DNA from 3 places in the Paenibacillus phoenicis genome. Region 1 is predicted to be linked to each of the others. Evidence: riboswitches for the same ligand, from Rfam matches in the RefSeq annotation. Region 1 holds a riboswitch; each other region holds the start of a gene.
The links. A riboswitch is a leader RNA that binds a small molecule or an ion and turns the genes downstream of it on or off. The one in region 1 is predicted to bind cyclic di-GMP.
Positions count from the first base shown of each region.

Region 2: linked by a shared signal. The riboswitch ahead of U9M73_RS12060 (sensor histidine kinase) and the one ahead of U9M73_RS01805 (response regulator transcription factor) in region 1 are both predicted to bind cyclic di-GMP.
Region 3: linked by a shared signal. The riboswitch ahead of U9M73_RS13085 (anti-repressor SinI family protein) and the one ahead of U9M73_RS01805 (response regulator transcription factor) in region 1 are both predicted to bind cyclic di-GMP.

Region 1 is NZ_JAYERP010000001.1:395,360-401,997, forward strand. Features, by position in the region: gene U9M73_RS01765 (CarD family transcriptional regulator) at 1-332, shown strand, start outside; gene U9M73_RS01770 (DUF4256 domain-containing protein) at 414-983, opposite strand; gene U9M73_RS01775 (DUF4317 domain-containing protein) at 1,018-2,187, opposite strand; gene U9M73_RS01780 (helix-turn-helix domain-containing protein) at 2,438-2,767, shown strand; gene U9M73_RS01785 (IS3 family transposase) at 2,764-3,072, shown strand; gene U9M73_RS22125 (IS3 family transposase) at 3,095-3,469, shown strand; gene U9M73_RS01795 (hypothetical protein) at 3,759-4,031, shown strand; gene U9M73_RS01800 (helix-turn-helix domain-containing protein) at 4,252-4,494, opposite strand; cyclic di-GMP riboswitch class I at 4,711-4,796, shown strand; gene U9M73_RS01805 (response regulator transcription factor) at 4,866-5,021, shown strand; gene U9M73_RS01810 (flagellar assembly protein A) at 5,201-6,638, shown strand, end outside.
Region 2 is NZ_JAYERP010000001.1:2,566,465-2,573,102, reverse strand. Features, by position in the region: gene U9M73_RS12085 (hypothetical protein) at 1-525, opposite strand, end outside; gene U9M73_RS12080 (hypothetical protein) at 567-893, opposite strand; gene U9M73_RS12075 (hypothetical protein) at 1,313-1,948, opposite strand; gene U9M73_RS12070 (hypothetical protein) at 2,068-3,342, opposite strand; gene U9M73_RS12065 (hypothetical protein) at 3,495-3,680, shown strand; gene U9M73_RS22200 (GNAT family N-acetyltransferase) at 3,735-3,947, shown strand; cyclic di-GMP riboswitch class I at 4,761-4,846, shown strand; gene U9M73_RS12060 (sensor histidine kinase) at 4,952-6,481, shown strand; gene U9M73_RS12055 (response regulator transcription factor) at 6,369-6,638, shown strand, end outside.
Region 3 is NZ_JAYERP010000001.1:2,762,965-2,769,602, forward strand. Features, by position in the region: gene dnaI (primosomal protein DnaI) at 1-942, opposite strand, end outside; gene U9M73_RS13080 (DnaD domain protein) at 980-2,530, opposite strand; gene U9M73_RS13085 (anti-repressor SinI family protein) at 2,733-2,906, opposite strand; cyclic di-GMP riboswitch class I at 2,946-3,030, opposite strand; gene U9M73_RS13090 (hypothetical protein) at 3,492-4,751, shown strand; gene sipW (signal peptidase I SipW) at 4,753-5,358, shown strand; gene U9M73_RS13100 (CalY family protein) at 5,450-6,037, shown strand; gene U9M73_RS13105 (helix-turn-helix domain-containing protein) at 6,186-6,521, shown strand; gene U9M73_RS13110 (YuiB family protein) at 6,598-6,638, opposite strand, start outside.

The sequences.
Region 1 (6,638 bases):
AGAAATTGATGGGGCCGGAGGAAGCGATGGCGTTAATCGACTCTTTTATGGCACCGGGCATTCCATGGATCGATAACAATCATGAACGGCATCACAATTACAGTGCGATTGTCAAGACAGGCGACCGGGAGGGAATCGCGAAGGTTGCCAATACGTTGATGCGCAGGAAACAATGGTCTGAGCAAAATCATAAGAAACTCGGCAATCAAGACAACCAGCTGTTATTGGGCATACAGAACACTTCATTTAACGAAATGGCCATCGTGTTAAAGACCACATACGATGACGTTTTGCAGGCTGTCCAGGAGAAGGTTGCCGTGAATCAGTCATAAACGGGTTCTTTATACGAGTTATACGAGGAAAGAGAGGTGCAGCTGCACCTCTCTTTTTGGGCTTATTGATAACATTGATTTCTAAACCTTTAGCATGCCGCGGAACCCTCTGGCGCCATAATAGGATTCCGCCCCGTTATGGTACACAAAGACTGTGTCGTAACGGCGGTCGCAGAAGAGGGCGCCGCCAAGCTTACGGATGGAAGCAGGGGTTTGCACCCAACTGGAGGTCTTCAAATCAAATTTCCCCAGCTTCTGCAGTTCCCGGTATTGCTCTTCCGTTAACAGCTCAATTCCCATAGCAGCCGCCATGTTCATCGCGCTGTCTTCCGGCTTATGCTGCTTTCTCGATTCCAGGGCTTCATGGTCGTAACAGACGCTTCTGCGGCCCTTGGGCGATTCCGCCGAACAATCTACGAATAAGATTTGATCGGTTTGCTCATCGTATCCAATAACGTCCGGCTCGCCGCCGGTCCGTTCCATTTCATGGAGCGACCACAGTTTATCGGGCTGCGCCTCCAGCTTCGCTTGGACCTGAGCCCATGCCAACTCGGGATGGCGATTCATGTTTGCCTCAAAACGCTTGCTTAAAACCTGGAGCAATTCTTCACTTTGTTCCGGTGCTAAAACCTTGAGTTCTTTGTTCATCATGAGCAACCTCCTCAAAACTTGTTGTTTTTCACCTCTACAGTTCTTCCGTGCTTAGCGTAAAACCTTCAATCACCGCGTCCTCATCAACCTCAATCAGAATGCAGCGTTTGCCGTGATAATTGACTTGCTTCAGGTACTTTAGATCTTGAGGGCTGACCGAGATCGTGGCTACCTTCGTTTCGATCTTGATCGATTTCGAAGTAAACTTCGGCACGACGCTGCTTGCTTTGATCTCATAGTTTTTGTCGTCAACAACCGTTTGGTACGCCAGCTCCACCTTTTCCGTCGTAACGTTCTCCACGCCGCTGGCTGTCAGCACGCGCTCCACATCCCTATAATCCAGCTTCGGCGGTTCTTCCTCCTCGTGGGTTTCAATCACCTGCTGAATTTCTTCGTATACGCTCGCAATCGTGGAGGCGTCAAGCTGATCTCCGGCAATTTCCTTGACGATGTCCTCAAAGATCGCTCTCTCTTCCAGCGCGGTTACCGTCTTCTCGGCGTTTAGGACCTGATCGATAAAATGCTGATTTGGATCATTCGCTTTGCCCGCGCAATAGAGTACCCGATTCACATCAGAGAAGCCGTCCGTAATGCTGGGATAGAAGAAGCCTTGCTCCGGCGAGCGCAGCTTGATGATTGGATCAACGATCACGTTGTACTTGAACTCGCGTTCGACATAGTCGAACATAAGCGTTTTTCGCTGCGGTTCGGTTGAATTGATGCTGCACAAAATAAACGGATTCGCAAACATCTCATCAGTTTCGCTTTCCTCGGCTTCCTCATTGCGCTCCTTGGTGGGCTTGTAGTATTGCCCGCGGACGAAGGTGATTACCGTATCCCGTTCATACGTCGTATCCTCCAGCATTTTCTCTACCAGCAGAAGCATCAAATCATGCCATTCGTCGGCATCACCGGTCACGAGAGCTTGATGCAGCAGGTCTTGCGAAGGCTTGTCCGTTTCCGGGTGATCCTGGAACTTTAGCTCGAACAGCTTCTGATCCAATTCTCCGGACAGCAGTCTTTTGAAATTGCCCATATGCAATTCCTGCTTTTCTCTCTCCAACAGCTCAAACGGTGTACGCTCAAAATGATAGATTTCGTTCGTTTCCTTCATAATATAGACGTTCAGAATGTCGTAAATACTTAGTCTTTCATGATCCAGTTTGAATTGCTTGCGGATATAAGCGAGTTCCTTCTTGATCAAGATAATTCCCCTTTGCAAAAATTCAATATTTGCATTGTACTATAATGCTCGTCACCTGTCATGATACGTAAAAAATGAAAAAGACCCAAACCGTTAAGTTTGGATCTGAAGTGCACCCCTTAGAATAGACATTGGAAACCCCCCCTGGTTATTCCGATGAATTCTAGGGGGTGCATTTTTTATTGCAATCAAAGGACAACGATTTAAATCATACTCTGAGGAACTGAAGTTGGAGGCGATACGTCTTTATTTGGAGGCAAAATGGACGTATCGGCAGATTAATGAGCACTTAGGGATTCAAGATAAGGATCGGATGAAACGCTGGATGCGAAAATATCGCGAACAGGGGGAGTTTGGTCTACTCGACCAAAGGGGGAGACGAAAGGAATATGTGGATCAGGACCGCTATACGAAGCAGTTACAACGGGAGAATGAAATGCTAAAAAAGTGTTTGGAAATCTGGAAACAGGAGGTAAAGAACAAAGGTATGCATCCATTCGGAAAGCCTCACAAGGGTACAACATCAGCAGCTTGTGCAAGTTGTTTGGTGTCTCCAGAAGTGGATACTACGCTTATTTGAAACGTCAATTGAAGATGATTGATCGGGATCACGATGCAAAAGCCTTAATCCAAGCCGTATATAATCGCTATCGTGGTATCTACGGCTATCGACAAATTCAACTCTTCCTACTGCAAGACGAGGAGGTGTGGATGAATCATAAAAAGGTTCTTCGTTTAATGCAACAATTAGGGCTACGTTCACACATTCGACGTAAGCACCGTTTTAACTATGCTTCGAATGTAGGCAGCCGCGTCGCTGAGAATACGCTGCAACGTCAATTTAAGGCGGATGCCCCTAACCAGAAATGGGTAAGACTTATTTAATAATGAAATCGTAGCGTATCACATGAGTCTACGTAATGATAATCAGCTTGTACTTCAAACCTTTGAGAAGGCCTTGAATCAAACGAAAGACGTGACGGGATTGATCGTTCACAGCGATCAAGGATTCCAGTACACGCCTCACGCCTACCACGACATGCTGCTGAAGGTTGGCGCCCGAATCAGCATGTCTAGACGAGGCAATTGTCATGACAAAGCCTCTATGGAGAGCTTCTTCTCGCATCTCAAAACAGAAGGGCTCTATCCCTATCATATCCGAACTCTAGACGAGACACAAAGGCGAATTGAAGAATATATTGAGTTTTACAACAACAAACGACCACAAAGAAAACTAAACAAGCTGACGCCGAGTGAGTTTCGACGCCAGCTCGTAGCCTAGGGGCTTTTTCCAATGTCCACTAAACGGGGGCTTGACCAAAAAGCAAAGGCGGCTTAATTTTTTCTTCTCTTCAATCAATTCATTGCTGGAAATTCCGAGTATCTCGTATGCCTGTTGTACCATATCACGATCTTTATCGAATATTGGATTCGACAGGTCGTAGATTCCGCTTTTGGCTGTGACATGATGGAGGCTTTAAACCATAGGATGGAAGCTTGTCATACTCTCCTTCCCGATGTACCATCAAACTTCGATTAATTCAAAACATTTAGATGGAGGAGATGTATTCATGCAACAATTCGGTCCAGAATGGTTAAAACCGGCTTTTGATCATAGGTTTAATGAATTGGTGAGGCAAGCGGGTATGCAGCGGGAGATTGATCAATTACAAAACAGGCATCGAGAACTTGAGAATTTACTAAAAAGTGAGTTATCACAAGCCCAGTATGAGTTATATCTTGAGATGGAAGAGATCATCAATTATCGCAATACTCTCATAATACAGCAGTTATACTTTGCTGGACTAAAGGATGGGGTTCAGTTGTTGAGAGAGTTACTATAGTCTGCCATAAGGCAATTTGATAAAAGATCGTTTTGATATTGGATTTTCCTTATCAATACGATCTTTATTTTGGATTCTTCGATTGATGTTGGACTCTGACATTCAAGTTGAGTATAGGTTACGACAGCAATAGCCAGTCCTCTCTGTTATTCCAGAGAGGGGTTGGCGACAGCAAAATCCTTCCGACCATCTGTTAAAGATGTCGTTCCGCTGAGGATTGTTATTCCTTATCATCAACCTCGCCATATTCATTTTCAACAAGTTTGATCATCTCTGAAGGCGTAGTGTTAAGAGCCTTCGACAATGCAAATATCGTTGTAAGGGTCGGTTGATAAATACTTCTTTCCAACATTGAAATGTATGTCCGGTCAAGGTCACTCCTGAAGGCAAGTTCCTCTTGGGACATCTTTTTGGTAACTCTCAAGGACTTAAGAACTTTGGCGAATGATAATTCTAAAGTCATAAACACGCCCCCTTAAATTTTCTATTATTATTCAGTATGGGAGCAATTTCCACGTAGTATACTCTACAAATGGGGTTTATTTTGGGATAACTTTGTAGTAATATTGAACTACGAATAGTTCTAAAGACTCAAAATGACACTAACTGTTATAGGCATTGTCGCATTTAGTCTATTATGCGGATAATTGTTGAAAGATGACGTGAACTTCATATTTCTCATATCGAAAGGCAAACCTATTGAAAAATAGGGACGCAAAACTATGGACCTAAGGAAGTTGATTCTACGGTCGCCAAGTTGCCAAGAGTGAGGTGAATGTATCTAAAACATCACTCCTATGGATGTTTTTTTATTTTTACTCGGGAGGGACAAATATGGCAAGAATCCTGATCGCTGACGACAGCCCTTCTATTCGTTTCTTGATCTCAGCCTTAGTTACCGAAGCAAGCCATGAGGTTGTCTTACAAGCTAAAGACGGACTCGAGGCACTAAACGCATACTACGAAACGAATCCCGATTTATTAGACTGAAAAAGGATGTAAAAGTACTTTCAAAACCATTTGATGTCAATGAGTTTTTCGAATCTATTGCCACAACCTTAGCCAACCATAGTTGATAGGAAAATAGATTCAAGGACCTCTCACACATAAGACTCATACTAAATATCCGAAAATTCAGATATTATCTGGCTTGTAGTGAGGTGTTTCCAATGTCAGAACATATCAGTGAACAAGAAATCATTAATTTGTTGAAAAAACTTGACGAAGCTCCTAGTTCTCAGGTATGTGAAGAGGCTGGATCATTCTCATCTACTACTCAAGGAGTAGACGCAAATGCTGTGGTCACTGATGGGTTTATTAAGGTTGAACAAGGCAAGATTACGGTTGGAAACCCCACCAATGGTGGTAAGTTTCCGGCTATTAATGCGACTCCACCAGTCAAGTTAATGGTGGATGGAAAACAGATCGATAAAGAGACGAAGGTTACATCTGAAAGCGTGATCAAATGGGAGATTGAAGAAAAGCCTTTATTTGAGATAACTGTATCGGATGACAAAATAGAAGCATATCTAACTATTAATCGGACACAAAGATATGCGTGGATATTAGCAGATAAGACTCCTTCATTAAATGTGACTTTGACTGCTGAGGAAGATCTTACAATTATATTGGAAACTTTGAGTTTACAAGATATTATTACGGCTGTTGAAAATATGAAGATAAAAATGAATCTTGATGTTGTGGCGATTCAAACGGAGATCCTCCGACCTTCTTTTCGACCTGTAACCATTGCTAGGGGTAAAGCCCCAGTCCAAGGTCGGGATGCACAACTTGATCTATATTTCTCTGAAAATATCGAGAACATATTTACTGAGGTCAGGGGTTATATCGACTATAAAAATCATATGAAAATTCCTTCCGTCAAGAGCGGAGATGTTATCGCCAAAAAGACCCCTCCTGTCGAAGGCCAGGCGGGGTATGATGTTTTCGGAAACGTGTTGCTCCCAGAACCAGTCAAGGACATTCGTATTGCAGGAAAGGATAATGTGGAGATAACACCCGATTCCATCGTCATTGCTCTAAAGGAAGGGCGACCTAGAGTTACAGGAAATCGGATCAAATACTTTGATATCAACACGGCATTTATCGTACCAGGAAACGTTGATATGCAGACGGGAAATATTGTGTTTGCTGGTGATGTGATCGTGTATGGCGATGTCACGGACAACATGATCATTGAATCACTTGGAAACATTTATGTGGCTGGCAGTGTTTTCAATGCAACATTAACCGCGACTGGCAGTATCGCAGTCAAGGGAAACGTAATAGGAAGTAATCTTTATTCAGGGTATTTCGGAATGCTTTACAACCGACTCTATAACAGTTCTAAACAATTGATCGAAATACTTGAAAAAATGATGGAAAGTGCGAAGTTATTGCTTCATGAGTTGGCCAAGAAAAATATGCAGGTACGTTATGGACAAGTCTTAGTGCTGATTACGGAAAACAAATATCAGCAAGTCGGGGATGTTGTGAAAGAATTGTTAGGCGTAATTTCTAGTATTCAATCTTACAATAAAAATGATTTACAGCAGTTGAACTATTACTTGGAGTTATTTCTGCAACCAACAAAAATAATTGAGGTAA
Region 2 (6,638 bases), 2.2 Mb from region 1:
GACTAGTAACACAGAAGATTCAAGCGTTGGTGAAGATTCGCCGACAGCTGTTTCCATCTCCGCTCTAACGGAATCCTTTTCAGAAATCGCTCGATGTTTCTTTTTACGAGCGGCCGGTACGGTTCTGTAAATGAAAATCCTCTCATCCGCCGGTTCCGGTAGTTCCAGTTTGGTTACAGGCTTGTTGAAATTGAGCTTGGTCCAGTATCCGGACGGAGGAATCGGAATGCCAGCTTCCTTAATCTGTTTCATTAGATGAGCATAGGGAAGATTATATTTTTTGGCTACTCCGGCGACAGACATTTCCCAGATTTCATCGTATAATTGCTTACGTGTTATTACGATCTCCGAATGCTCTGGCACAGCGTTCACCTCCTTCCCTTCCTTGGATAAGCTCTTTGCAACAGTAGAAATGCGAGCCTTTGGCTCAGACATGACCTCCTGTTCTATTTGCATGGCTTGTTGATTTTCTTCTTCCGCATCAGCAGTACCCGCCGCAGCACTTTCTTTTAGCGGTTCATTCACTGTCTGTGGTGCGAGAATAGCGTCAAATTGTTTGATTCCCCCTATCCCTCGTTTTCGCTTAATAGAAAAACCAGGTCCCGTTTCATTTCCTCGAATTGATTAATAATCGTATTCAAATTTTTCTCGATATTCTCGACCTGGACAGCATTGATTTTTCCGTGGTTATAAGCAATGAGACGTTCCGGCACGATGGTATAGGACCAACTTTCTCTGTAGCGGTCTTCGTTGCGGACCGCAAAACCGATGGGCAACAAGTCGTTGCGCATGCCGAGTGTCAGCATGTTCGGGGATATACCCAAATAATCTGCAGCGATTTTTATTGTGATTTTGGGGATATTTCTGATCTCTTCATCCGAATACTTCACCATACGTTTCACCTCCTTGATCCGGTTCCGACGTCACAATCAGACTGGCGACAATCTATAGAAAGATATTGGTCTTCGGTATACCATAAACTTTCTCGTACAATATTTCCGAAATTCGAAAATTCTTATTCATCAACCACGAGAAGAATACCTAGCATCGGTCATGTCTGTGTATCCAGATGAGTTTGGCTTTGCTGAGAATCGTCTTGGAAGCTTCTCCTATCGAGAAAAAGATATGAAGTTCTCCATATATGACCTAAATAAGTGGGAGTCGCGAAAAGCCGCGCATTATGTTCTTAATTTAGTCTTTAATCCTCAAAATATAATCTATCGAGATATTCAGGATTTTGTCTATTCACTAGTCGAGAAAGAGGTTATCTTTAAAGTATAGTCACAAGACATCGGGCCAATCTGGCCCGATGCTACTTTTGCACAGGGACGCACCATTTGCAGTGGGTTTGTTTATTTATATACTGGCTTCTTTGGACAGGGTTATATATTTTTGAAGGATGTTCATGAGCAACAATATATTCAGGTTTTAACCTTTCTGAAATCCAGCATGCAGAGTTACTGTCATGAGGATCATAGTGTTCAGATATATCGTCTATTTGCCATTGAGGCAATAATTCTAGCGGGACATCACAAACAAAAATAGTGGGGATTCCGGTACTGGATAGCATATCGTGATATTTCCCATATATGTCTTTATCTAATTGTGCAGCAATTGCGGCAAGGTATTCACTCCCCCAACATAAATAGTGTCCGCTTTCGCCCAGGAGTTCTTTTTTAAACAAGCTGAAATAGACATGCTTGGAATCGGAAGGTTGCAGTGTAGGGTCGTAATCCATAACTGTGTTTACTGATATTCCAAATGTGGCAGTGGCAATTTGACGCATTTCCTCTACATTAAAAGGCTTTATGCCCTCTGAAAAGTAGCTTTCCATATCAATAGGACGACAGGCATGATACGCACGAATATGCGTGTAATGTCCAAGGTCAATCCCTTGTTTCTTATTCCCTTTATCATCAGGTACAAATACTTTTTTGTTATTCTCCATCATTCTAACTCCTTCGGCACGTTGCCTGACGGCTCGTGCCATTTTTTGGGGCATGATCTTCTACCGGTAAAGTCAATTCTCATATTCCAACAGAAAAAAACGATCTCAGCTACTTCCAGTCACTTTTGAAGTGAAAGAGCGTATTCCTCCGTATTGTTGAGCAAATCGATTTTTTGCTGCAGTTTGACTACGAAGCTCAAGAAGTCGGTGCTTTTCTTATTTTCCAATTTGAATGAGTTGATGATATTTTTGATGGTTTCGTTTTGCTCGGAGGTTAATTCATCTATAATTAAAATGATCCTTAAATTAGAACGGAATGCCTTGTCCAGCAAGCTGTGAAGATTGTATGAAATGTTCTGTTCTTTGATTTCGGGGTCCAGTTCGTGCATCCACGTCGCTGCTTTGGACATGATCGAATCATCCTCGTTGATGTATTTGATGATTTTTCCGGACCACTTATGAATTGTATCTTCTCTGATTTTCGTGTCTGTAGCAATGCTAAAAGTGGATGCAAACCGCATTAGCTGCGGGATAATGTGTCCATTTAGATGCTCGAATTTTTCCAAACGTGTTTTTTTGTATCGTCCATAACATTCGTATTCAATTAAGTTAACTTGAATGGGCATCGTTTTATTATCGGGAATGAAGCGGACGAGCACTGCATCTGGGTAACCGCTGATCCCAGCGATCATTTTGTTATTAGCATCTTTTTTAGGGGCAGTCATAAACATTCTGTTTTGTGGGATAAGCACGGACCGATGCTCGGAAAAATCATCGAATAAATGATAAAAGTTAGCGTTGACCAGCGGCTCCAGTCCTTTGATTTTGTCTGTTTCATTCTCAAATTTGACCGTGACATAGGTGCTCGTGATGTTGATTTTAACATCGGGAACAGTGTTCAAGACTTCTTGGTAATTTTCTTCAGTCACCTCATCCGTGGACCACTCTTCAGCATCAGAAGGGTTACCGTTGCAGTTAATCGTAAAAGGCTGTTCGAATTTGAACAGATCATTGGTTCGATTTTGTTCAAAGCCAGTCTGAAGCAACTGCAGAGCCGTCTCATCGGTTATGGTTTTTGCGGATTGCACATATTTGAGGCTCCAATACTTTCCACCGGCTTGCTCCAGAATGCTGATGTCAAACGGTTGGCAGTATTCGATTTCGCAAAGAGTGAAACATTGAGGATATTGATCGCTGTCTTTCCAAGGCCGAAAATCGGTAGGTTCTTTTAGTTTACCGCGAGCTCCGCATAGTGATTTATTTCCTACTTTCACTACAATATAGACCCGGTCATTCACGTTAGCGACTCTTTTCGTAAAGCCGGCTACTTGTTGATTGACGCATGTATAATAATTTTCCAAAGAAGTTCCACAATGTAAGATACGCTCTCCCATGTCCATCATCCTTATCTTATGATTAAATTACCAATTTCGACATGGTTAGTAAAAATCCTTTCTGGTGTAGTAACTGAAAGAGAGAAGGGTTTGTTATGCATAGAAATATACCTATTGAAGTTTAGAAAAATATTAAGAAAGAGGATGGTACAATGCTAAAATCATTTGATATACCAGATACTGATTTTGATGGTTTACGTCTTTTGTTAGAACAGTTGACCTCTGATAAGGTCGAAGTACAAAATTATTTAGGTGGAAGGTCGCTAAGAAAAGTTGAAATCAATTCTGCCGAAGGAAAAGTTAGACTAGACTTACGTTCAGAGCTTTATTTCCATTAAGGTGTCTATTATCAAAGCCTGATTATTGGTGTTATTGCATTGGCCCCTGAGCGGATGGGGATTGGGACAATAGTGATCGAATGGTTAAAAAATTATGCCAGAAGCAAAGGTTTTGAACGAATTTGTATCGAAAATGCTAACACGGAGGCGAGTATTGGATTGGCAAGGAAAATGGGTTTCATTAATGTCCCTAGTAGTCCAATTATTCAAGAGGTTCTCAAAATAGAGGCGTCGCCTGATTATCATTTACTGCTAGTAAGATCATAATTACTTTTTATAGTATATTTTAGATCTAAAAAGTACCCCCAACTTCGAGAGAGTTGGGGGAGTTAATGCTTACATTGATCATTTCTGTAATATTCCGATACTCGTAACAAATTATTGGCTAACCTAGAACTTGGTTTCGGTTGATCACTCCCATTTCGAATTGATTTACAGCATCATTCTATGGTTAGATACCTAGACCGTATCCGGCGAATGCCTATAGTCAAACGCCCTTTTTACCATTTTTGATACAAAGCCAGATTCGCAGGACTTTGGAGTTCTTCGAAAACTCCGCACGGATGGCCTGTTACAGAAAAACAAAGAAGAACCCCAAGCGAAAAGGGCAAGGGGTTATAAAGCAGGTGATTTGCTTTGATTCTAATTTATGAACAAATGCTTGCACATGTTACAGAAAACGAAAAGTCGCTGCTGTTCGAAATCCATATTTCCAATTCGGATATTACGATTTCGAGATGAAAATAAATAAGGAAAGTTTTGTAACTCCATTCTCGCAAAAGCTGGAATCTTCTAGTATAATATGTCTATAAAGCGAGGATTAGACAGGAATTTGGACTATATCTTCCCGCTTGTTATTAGGACAAAGGTCCGTTTTTCGGTCGAAACTGTGCTTCTATTGCTTATCTTAATGAAGGACTTGAAAAGAGGGAGGGATTTTGATGTCGAATCTATGTTAGGTAGTAGCACCTGGTGGCTGTTAAATGACATTATAGTGGTCAGGTGAGGGATTCGATCATCGCCATGGACGAATGGGTTATGAAGTAATCTCCGATTGGTTGTCCAAATAAATATGAGCTGAAGGAAAAATGGCAAACCCGCTCGAAAGACGGGGACGCAAAGCCACGGGTCTGCGGCCGTAAGGCTATGATCGCCGGGTTACCCTAAAAGGCAGGCTTCTGGAGAAAAGGCACGTTAGGGTACGTGTCTTTTTTGTCGTCTATGTCCGATTCCGAATAAGCCGAGGAACCTCATCGAGGGAGGGAACTGAAGTGGTGCTTGTATTGTCATTATTGTTGATGACCGCCATTCTGCTATTCACCAATCCGAGAAGCGAGCCAAATCGTTGGGCCGGTTCAGTCGCTTTTTTCTCTGTACTTGGAGAGTTGACTATCGCCATAGATGAGAAGATAATTCCCGCAATTGTCCCTTTGGCAAACGATTCAATTATAGCCGGACTGGAATGGGTAAAAGAGTTTTTTTACTTCTTAGCCTTGTACATGCCTCCTTATTCGTTGTTGATGTTCAGCTTGAGCTATGCGGGATGGTTTCAACGGCGAAAGGGTTGGAAGCGCTCCACAATCGTTGGGGCACTGATCCCGGTTCTGATCATGTTTCTTCTACCTTCAGAGGCTTCACGTGATACACATCCGATACCGCTCTGGGCGATGATTTATTACGCTACCGCAGCAGTGCCATGCTTGAGGTTGGCATACCGTGAAGTTGATGAGAGGATCAGACAGCAACACCGTGTGGTCTGTTGGATTGTTGTACCGTCGATCAGTTTTGTACTGCTTTTCGATTATATTCTGCCTTTGCTCCGATTCTATCCGCCCTTTGATACCAAACGTGCTGTTTTAACGGCAGTATGCATTTGCTTTTATGTATTTGTTGTTCGTTACGGTGTATTGGGTGTCCGAATCCGATTGGAATCTACACCCCAAGAACCATATGGGAACACTCCGCTTATATTTCAATTCTATCATGCTTTAAAAAGTGAACTGGGAAAAATACAGGTCGCAGCCAGACGTATATTTAATCTTGCCCAACAAACCGAGCAACAGGAATTGTATCGGGACACATCTCATCTAATCGATGCAACCGAGCGGATAATAGCAATAGCTTTCCGTTTTCGTCATTCATCACAACAGTTGGTATTATACGAGCAGTCATGTATTATAAATGAACTCGTTGAGCAACTATTGGATAGCTTGGCGGGAGAATTTTGCAGCAAGAATCTTAAAGTCCGAAAAAAATTGGATGAATCGATTGTTTTGTATTGTGATTCTGTTCACGTGCAACAAGTCATGAAGAACCTCTTCTATAATGCCATTGAAGCGATGTCCGAAGGAGGGTGTCTGACTATAACGTCTAATCTCTCGCAAGAAACGATGGATATTACCGTTCGTGATTCCGGTTGCGGCATCGCTCCGGAAGCCATGCCATATATATTTGAACCTCACTTTACAACCAAATCGAACGAAGGGAATGATGGATTGGGGTTATTCTACAGTCATGAAGTCATGCGACACCATCAGGGGTCCATCGAGGTACAAAGTCTAATCGGAATCGGTACGTCATTTACGCTTCATTTTCCCATCCAAAGAGTCATTCGTCATTCACCGTCATTGAACCGATGGGAGGGAGACCATGAGCAAGATCAAAGTACTATTGGTGGAAGACGATCCGGTGTGGAACGAATATATATCCGAAACGGTGAATCGGGAACAGGATTTGTTTTTGGTCGGAACGGCTCAGACGAAAGTCAATGCAATTCGCATTGTCAGTATGTTAGACATTGATGTGGTGCTATTGGATGTGGTGCTGGATGGGAAAAAGGCAGACGGGCTTGACGCGGCGCTCGAGATTGGCAGCATGAGTAATGCGAAAGTCATCATGCTTACAGTATTAGATCAGGCAGGGATCGTTTCTGAGGCGTTCGGCAACGGTGCTTTCAAT
Region 3 (6,638 bases), 2.4 Mb from region 1:
GCGCTTATTCGTCCCATTCACCTGAACAACGTTCACGAACGGGGCAATCCGATCCATTAACCGTTGGCCCTTATGCCGCTCTTCCCCGTCCTTGCTCGTAAAGCTCAAATGCTTCTCCAACGCACTCAAGGAATAGTTTGACGTGTAGAACGTGGGCTTCCGGTTCATCCGATAATTCAAAATCGCGCCCATGACATGGTCGCGCACCCACGGATTCAGGTTCTCTGCACCGATATCGTCAAAGATCAGCAGATCCACCTGCTTCATCATTTCCACCGTTTCGCGCAGCTTGTCGCTGTCCTGCAGCATGCTCTTCAGCTCTTCCACGAATTCCGGCATATAAACGATGGCGCCGGAGTAACCTTCCTTGGCCAGTTCGTGCAGCAAATAGCACATCAAGAACGTTTTGCCGGTGCCAAACGGACCTTCCAGATACAGCCCTTTCGTTTGCAGGCCGGATTCCTTCGTTTCATTAATATAGCGGAACACTTGCCCTACCGCCGGCGCACGCATGGCATCCTTCGTCATGATTTCCACTTCGTCATAACCGGCTTCCAGCGCCCGCTCATCCACATAAAAGCTATGAATCCGTTTCTTGACGGACAATTCGCGCTCATATTGCAGTTGCTTGGGGCATGGCACCTGACGATCTACAAGCTGCGGGCTCCCGCCCACCTGCTCGACCGTCAGCTTCGTGAAATGGCCAGGGAAATCGTTGGGACATTGCTCCAAGCCCGGGCAGTTGGCGCAGTGCTTGCTGTCGTTGATGTATTGATACAGCTTGGCCATCCCGCGCGTCAGCTGCTCCTGTTCCAGCTCCGGATGTTGGTCCCGGAGTTCCCTTACCAGCGGGTCATTCATCAGACGTGCGGTCAGCTCCTCGGAGCGTTGTTTGAATTGCGTGCTTTTCATCTGCGTAAGCAGTTCCCCAAGTGATTCCATTGATTGTGTCACCTTCCTTCCCCAAGCCTAAACGGATTCAGACTTCTTTTTTATGCTTTCCGGATTGCATGCGTTCCGCCATCTTAATCAGCTCAGCAAATTCTTCTTCCGATACGGCGGTCTCCTGGCCAGTCCGTTCCACAATCGGGATTTCCGGCTTCGGCTTCGCTCCCCGGCTGCCGTAGGTTCGCGCCCGTCCTCCACCGGAGGCGGCGCCGCCCGCCTTCTCCTTGACCTTCTCCTTCACCTTCGATTGGTCGCGGATATATTGTACGGCCTGCTCATACGTGTTGATCTGCTTAAGCAGCATGTTGGCTGCGATCGCATCGATGAAATTGCGATTGATCCGCTGCTCCCCGCCAGAAGTGAGCAAAGACATCAAATAATGGATCAGTACGTTGATTACTTCGCCGGGCAGCTTGTAGTTCAAATCGATTTTCTCAAAAATGTCCAGCAGGTTGTCCGGAATCGATCCCGGAAAGAACGTCTTCAGTAACCGGGTATACGGCTCATTGCGAAGCATCATATTATATTGGTGAATATCGCATTTGCTTTGGAATTGCGGCGGTACGTCAACGTAATACTCCATCTGTACCGCAACCTCCTCGGCCACGTTCCCCGCTTGAGCGGAAGCGGCCGCCGCTTTCGGCTCCTCGCCGCGCAACGCGACGATTTTGCCGTAAGCTACCTCGCGTTCCTCCTGACGGCGCTTGCCTTGGCGGAACTGCAGGTTGGCCTTGTGCTGGAGTGCATCCAGCAGAATCCCGCCGCCCGGATCAAAGACGCCGTCTTCATCCAGCAGCCGGCAAATATCCTGGACGCTTAAATCGTACTTGCGGGCAACATAATTCACCACGCCCATCCCTTCCGGGTCAAAGCGAAGCGCCTCAACGAAGGAGCGATTCTGGGACTCACGCGGAAAACGCAGGATGATGTCCGCATAGTTGATCGCATCCTCTTCCAAAGCCAGCTTGAGCCCCGGCTGCCTGGCGATCGACGTCTCGGCAATCGCCTGCTCCAGCTCGTAATCAATGGAATGGGTGTTCAGCTCAAAGATCTCATAGAACGGAACCGTAATATTTTCCTTATTCAGGCCAACCCCTGACCACGCCTCCGGTTCTCCGCGGAACAACTGCTCCCGCAGAGACAGGACCGCGAATTTCCCGATCTTGTCTCGTAGCAGCAAAGTCAGGTGCTGAGTCCGGAAAAATTCCGCCGGCGCCAGCGGTGCCTGAAGCTCATATTCGTAGATATAATCGTCGCTGTCCGGAACATAGAGCCGGTTCGTCTGAAGCAGCCCCACCGCCTCCAACCGGGAAGTCTGCTCGATGAGAAACTTCCGCCCTTTCTCGCTTGGATCGAGGCCAAGAGTCAGGAACAGCTTCCGCTGCTGCTCGACGTCCGAATATCCAACCTGCTCCTGGGGAACATGCTCTACCAGCAGCCGGTACAGCGAAATCGCGAACGCCCCGACCATCGGTTGATAGATCAAACCTAGCATTTTGCCATCGACGGGACTGAGTCCGAAGTCACGGTATACGCAATAACGGTGATTTTCGGTAAAATGCAGCATGTTGTTCATGCGCACGGCTTCATCGCTCCTTCCCTATCACGTACAAATAGACTTCCTCTATTTTAGCATAAAAGACGCCGTCCTGAATCGCCCCCAGCTTACAAAAATCTCCCTTTTTCTTCCTGAGCCTCGCCGGGACAATGTTTTACGCCGGAATAAGCACAAAAAAGAACCGTCCCCCTGATGGGGCGGCCCTTTACTCCCTCTTCTTTATCATCTATTTGTTATGTAAATGCCACTCTTTTAAATAAGGGCGATCTCCGGCTAAAAAACGCCGAACCTCATCAATGGAGACCCCCTCCTCCTTTGCCATGGCGAGCAAAATCACCCATTCCGGGTCAACGTTTCCGGGGAACCGATCATAAGAAATAACCTGGGCGGACTTCTTCAACAACAATCTCCTCCTAAGATCATTATTTTGGTTTTGTCCCCAGGCAGTCCAGCCATCTTAGTATTCCTACCTTAGATCTGAGACTTTGTGCCCCTGCTTTTCAACAGGTTTACCCTTATCTGGTGCTTCTGATGCCAATGGATCTCCTTAGTCAGTATGCATCTTGGTACTTATTATAACGTCTCAAATTTGAAAAGTATGTCATTCCACGTAAGTTCGGCATACCGTTTTCATCGAAAAGGTTAGCTTTTTTTGTTTAATCCCTAATGTTCTTGTCATATTGAACCACCGCTTGTCAAGTACTAGGAATTGTTTCTTATAGAGAACAATAAATCGTGAAATCCCGTGAATTAGTCAGATTTTTAAAGAAAACAATAGATAAATGTTCTTTATTAAGAACAAATCACTGGATTTGCGCCTTTCCTAACGTTAACCATTTCAGGTATATTCAAATCACGGTGTTTGTTCTTAATAACGAACATATTAACGAACATAACGGACCATACCTAGAAAGGAGCGACTATTCTGCGAAGATCCCGAGCTGAAGTAATCCGTAAACTACGCAAAAAACGGAAGAAGCAAAACATGGTCAAATCGCTGCAGTCCGGATTAATTCTCTCAACTCTGCTCTTGTGGACTTCTCAGCAGGTTGGCACAACCTTCGGCGAATTCACCAGCACACGCGAAGATAACACGGAAATCAAGGCGTGCCGAGTCTTTCCAAGCCAAATCGAAAGCCAGCTCGCGATGTTGGCCGAGCATTTGAACCGAGCCGCTTCCTTAAAAGGAAGACTTATCGGAGCAAGCCTAATCCGCGCTTCGATAGATACAACAACTCCGATCTCGTCTCCGGCTCTTCCGAATGCGAGTGATCCGGCCACCAGTCTTCCGCTGCCCCCGTCTTCAACCGATGCGGTGTACTCCAGCGGCGACGGACCGGTCAGCTCGGAAGGTTCCGCAGATTTCTCCGCAAGCCTGCAGCTGGACGCAGCCGAAGGCTTATCGGCACGGATTAGCGAGCTGAACGCCACAATCCAGCAGCTGCAGCAGCAACTGGCGCTGAATCAGTCCACTTGGCAAGAGCTGGTGCAGGAAATCACGGCAGCGACCGCCGTGATTCAAGGGCTACTGACTTCATTAAACGGCCTGGAGCCGAATTGTGCCGAGCTCACGCAAACTACGGTGCTTGACCGGATTGCGGATCTCCTGAAGGGCAGCGGTTTGCTATCCGGCCCGCTTCGCGGGACGTTACAGGAGATCTTAAGCTACCTGCGCTCCGTCCATCAATCTGAGTTTAGCCTCTCGACCAACGGCTTTGTTGCTATCGCTTTTGCCAGCCCGTTTTCGTCCCGGTCGGCCGATGATTTAAGTGCCTTCAGCGATCCGGTCGCCGGCGAAGAGCGCACGTACTTTGAGAGCGTACATGCTTCTCTGGAATCGGCAATCGCAGGCTTAACTGCCGAGATTTCCAGTCTCGAAGCGCAGCGGGCTCAACTGTTGGCAGAAGCGGAAGCACAGCGGCTGGCGGAGCTGGAACGATTAAAGCAGTTGGAGGAAGAACCCCCTCCGACGGTGGGCGATTCCGGTGATGGAGCAGTCCAACCTCCTGCAGAAGAAGATGGTGTTGCAGAGGATGAATCTGCAACCCTTCCGCCGGATGCGCCGGCTAGCAGCGGCACACCGGGGCTAGAACCTCTGCTGCCCCCCGAGCAGCCAAATCCATTGGACAGTCTTATCCTGACGAAACCGGAGGATGAACTGCCCATCGATTTGAACGACGACGGGGATGAAGAGGATGACGATGACGAGAATGAGGACGCGATTCCTTCAGAAGTAGGTGAATAACATGCGTATTCGTAAATGGTTAGGAAACGCGCTGACGTTCCTGATGGCGGTTGCCTTTTTTACCGTGGCAGGCTCGGTGGTCCTCTCAAAGATTTCCGGCAGCGAACCGAACTTCTACGGCTATCAGCTGAAAACGGTCTTGTCCGGCTCGATGGAGCCTTCCATCCCTACCGGTTCCGTTGCGGCCATTAAGCCGGGCGGCGATATGACCCGTTTCAACGTCGGCGACGTCATCACCTTCCGGTCAGGCGATAACAAGCTGATTACCCACCGCATCATCGAGGTGACACAGGACGAACAAAACGGCCAGGTGCTGTACCGGACGAAAGGCGATAATAACGATTCCGCCGATTCGGAATTGGTGCACCCCGCGAATGTGACCGGCGTCTATACCGGATTTAACGTTCCGTACGTGGGCTATTTCTTAAGCTTCGCTGGAACGAAGACGGGGAATGTCACCCTGTTGATCATCCCAGGGATCCTATTGTTCCTGTACGCGGTGGTTACGCTGTGGAAAGCCATCGCCAGTCTGGAAGAAAAAAAACCGGAAGCGAATCAATCGCAATCGGACACCAAGCACCCTGACGTCATTGACGCATCAACCTAAGCTCAGCACTAATGATTTGGTTGTTCTCCTTATGTATACATAAGGATGCTATATATAAAAAATTTATTTAAGATCAGGGAGGAATTCAGGAATGGGTATCAAAAAGACATTAGGTTTTGGGGTAGCAACTGCAGCACTCGGTTTGACATTGATCGGCGGAGGAACGTTCGCTTACTTTAGCGATACGGTCGAAACGACTGGGACGTTCGCCGCAGGTACATTGGATATCAACGCTGATCCAACAGCGATTGTAAATCTTAACAACTTGAAACCAGGTGACACGATTCCTCGTACGTTCAAGCTCAAAAATGACGGAACGCTTGACATTAAAGAAGTTCTGTTGAAAACGAGCTACACGGTGACGAATAAAGCCGGCGCTCCAGACAACACGGACGATTTTGGTAAACATATTAAGGTAAAATTCCTGAACAATATCGACAAGCTGAATGACGTCATTTGGGAAACTACGCTCTATGACCTGCAAAATCAAACACCGGACGCCGTTGAAAGAGGCTTCTTCCTCGGCGAGCGCAGCGGCTTAAGAGCCGGCACTACCGACACGTTGGCCGTTGCTTTTGAATTCGTGGACAACGGTCAAGACCAAAACCAATTCCAAGGCGACACGCTGAACCTGACGTGGACGTTTGAAGCGAAACAAGGCGACGGTCAAATTAGATAATTTGAGAAATTTAAGCAGAACACCTTACCCCGATCTGGGACTAAGGTGTTCTTTGTTTGGTTGAATTTCCGACTTAACACCTTTGTCCGATCCCGGTTATTCTGATATAATGACATCAAATTATTTCTGATAGAAGGGCGACGGCTACATGGCAGAACATATTGGCGAGCGTATTCAGAAACTTCGGCAGGACCGAGGGTACTCCTTGTCCGAGCTGGCGGAGAAGGCAGATGTGGCAAAATCCTATCTCAGCAACGTTGAGCGCAATATTCAATCGAATCCCTCTATTTCCTTCATTGAGAAGATAGCCGACGCTCTTAACGTCTCGATCAACCTGCTATTGTATGGCGACCGCCCCGCACCGGAATTACTCGATCCGGAATGGTCGGAGTTGGTGCAGGAAGCTATGACTTCGGGCGTCAGCAAGAAGGAATTTAAGGAATTCCTTGAATATCAGAAATGGAAGCGAGGCCAGCAGGAATAACGGTACACAGAGAAAAAGTACACACAGAAAAAGCGCGAGACCTCAGGGTTATCCCCCGACGGTACTCGCGCTTTTTTTAAAACATTTTGTACCCGCCCAACCGCAGTTTTCGGATCG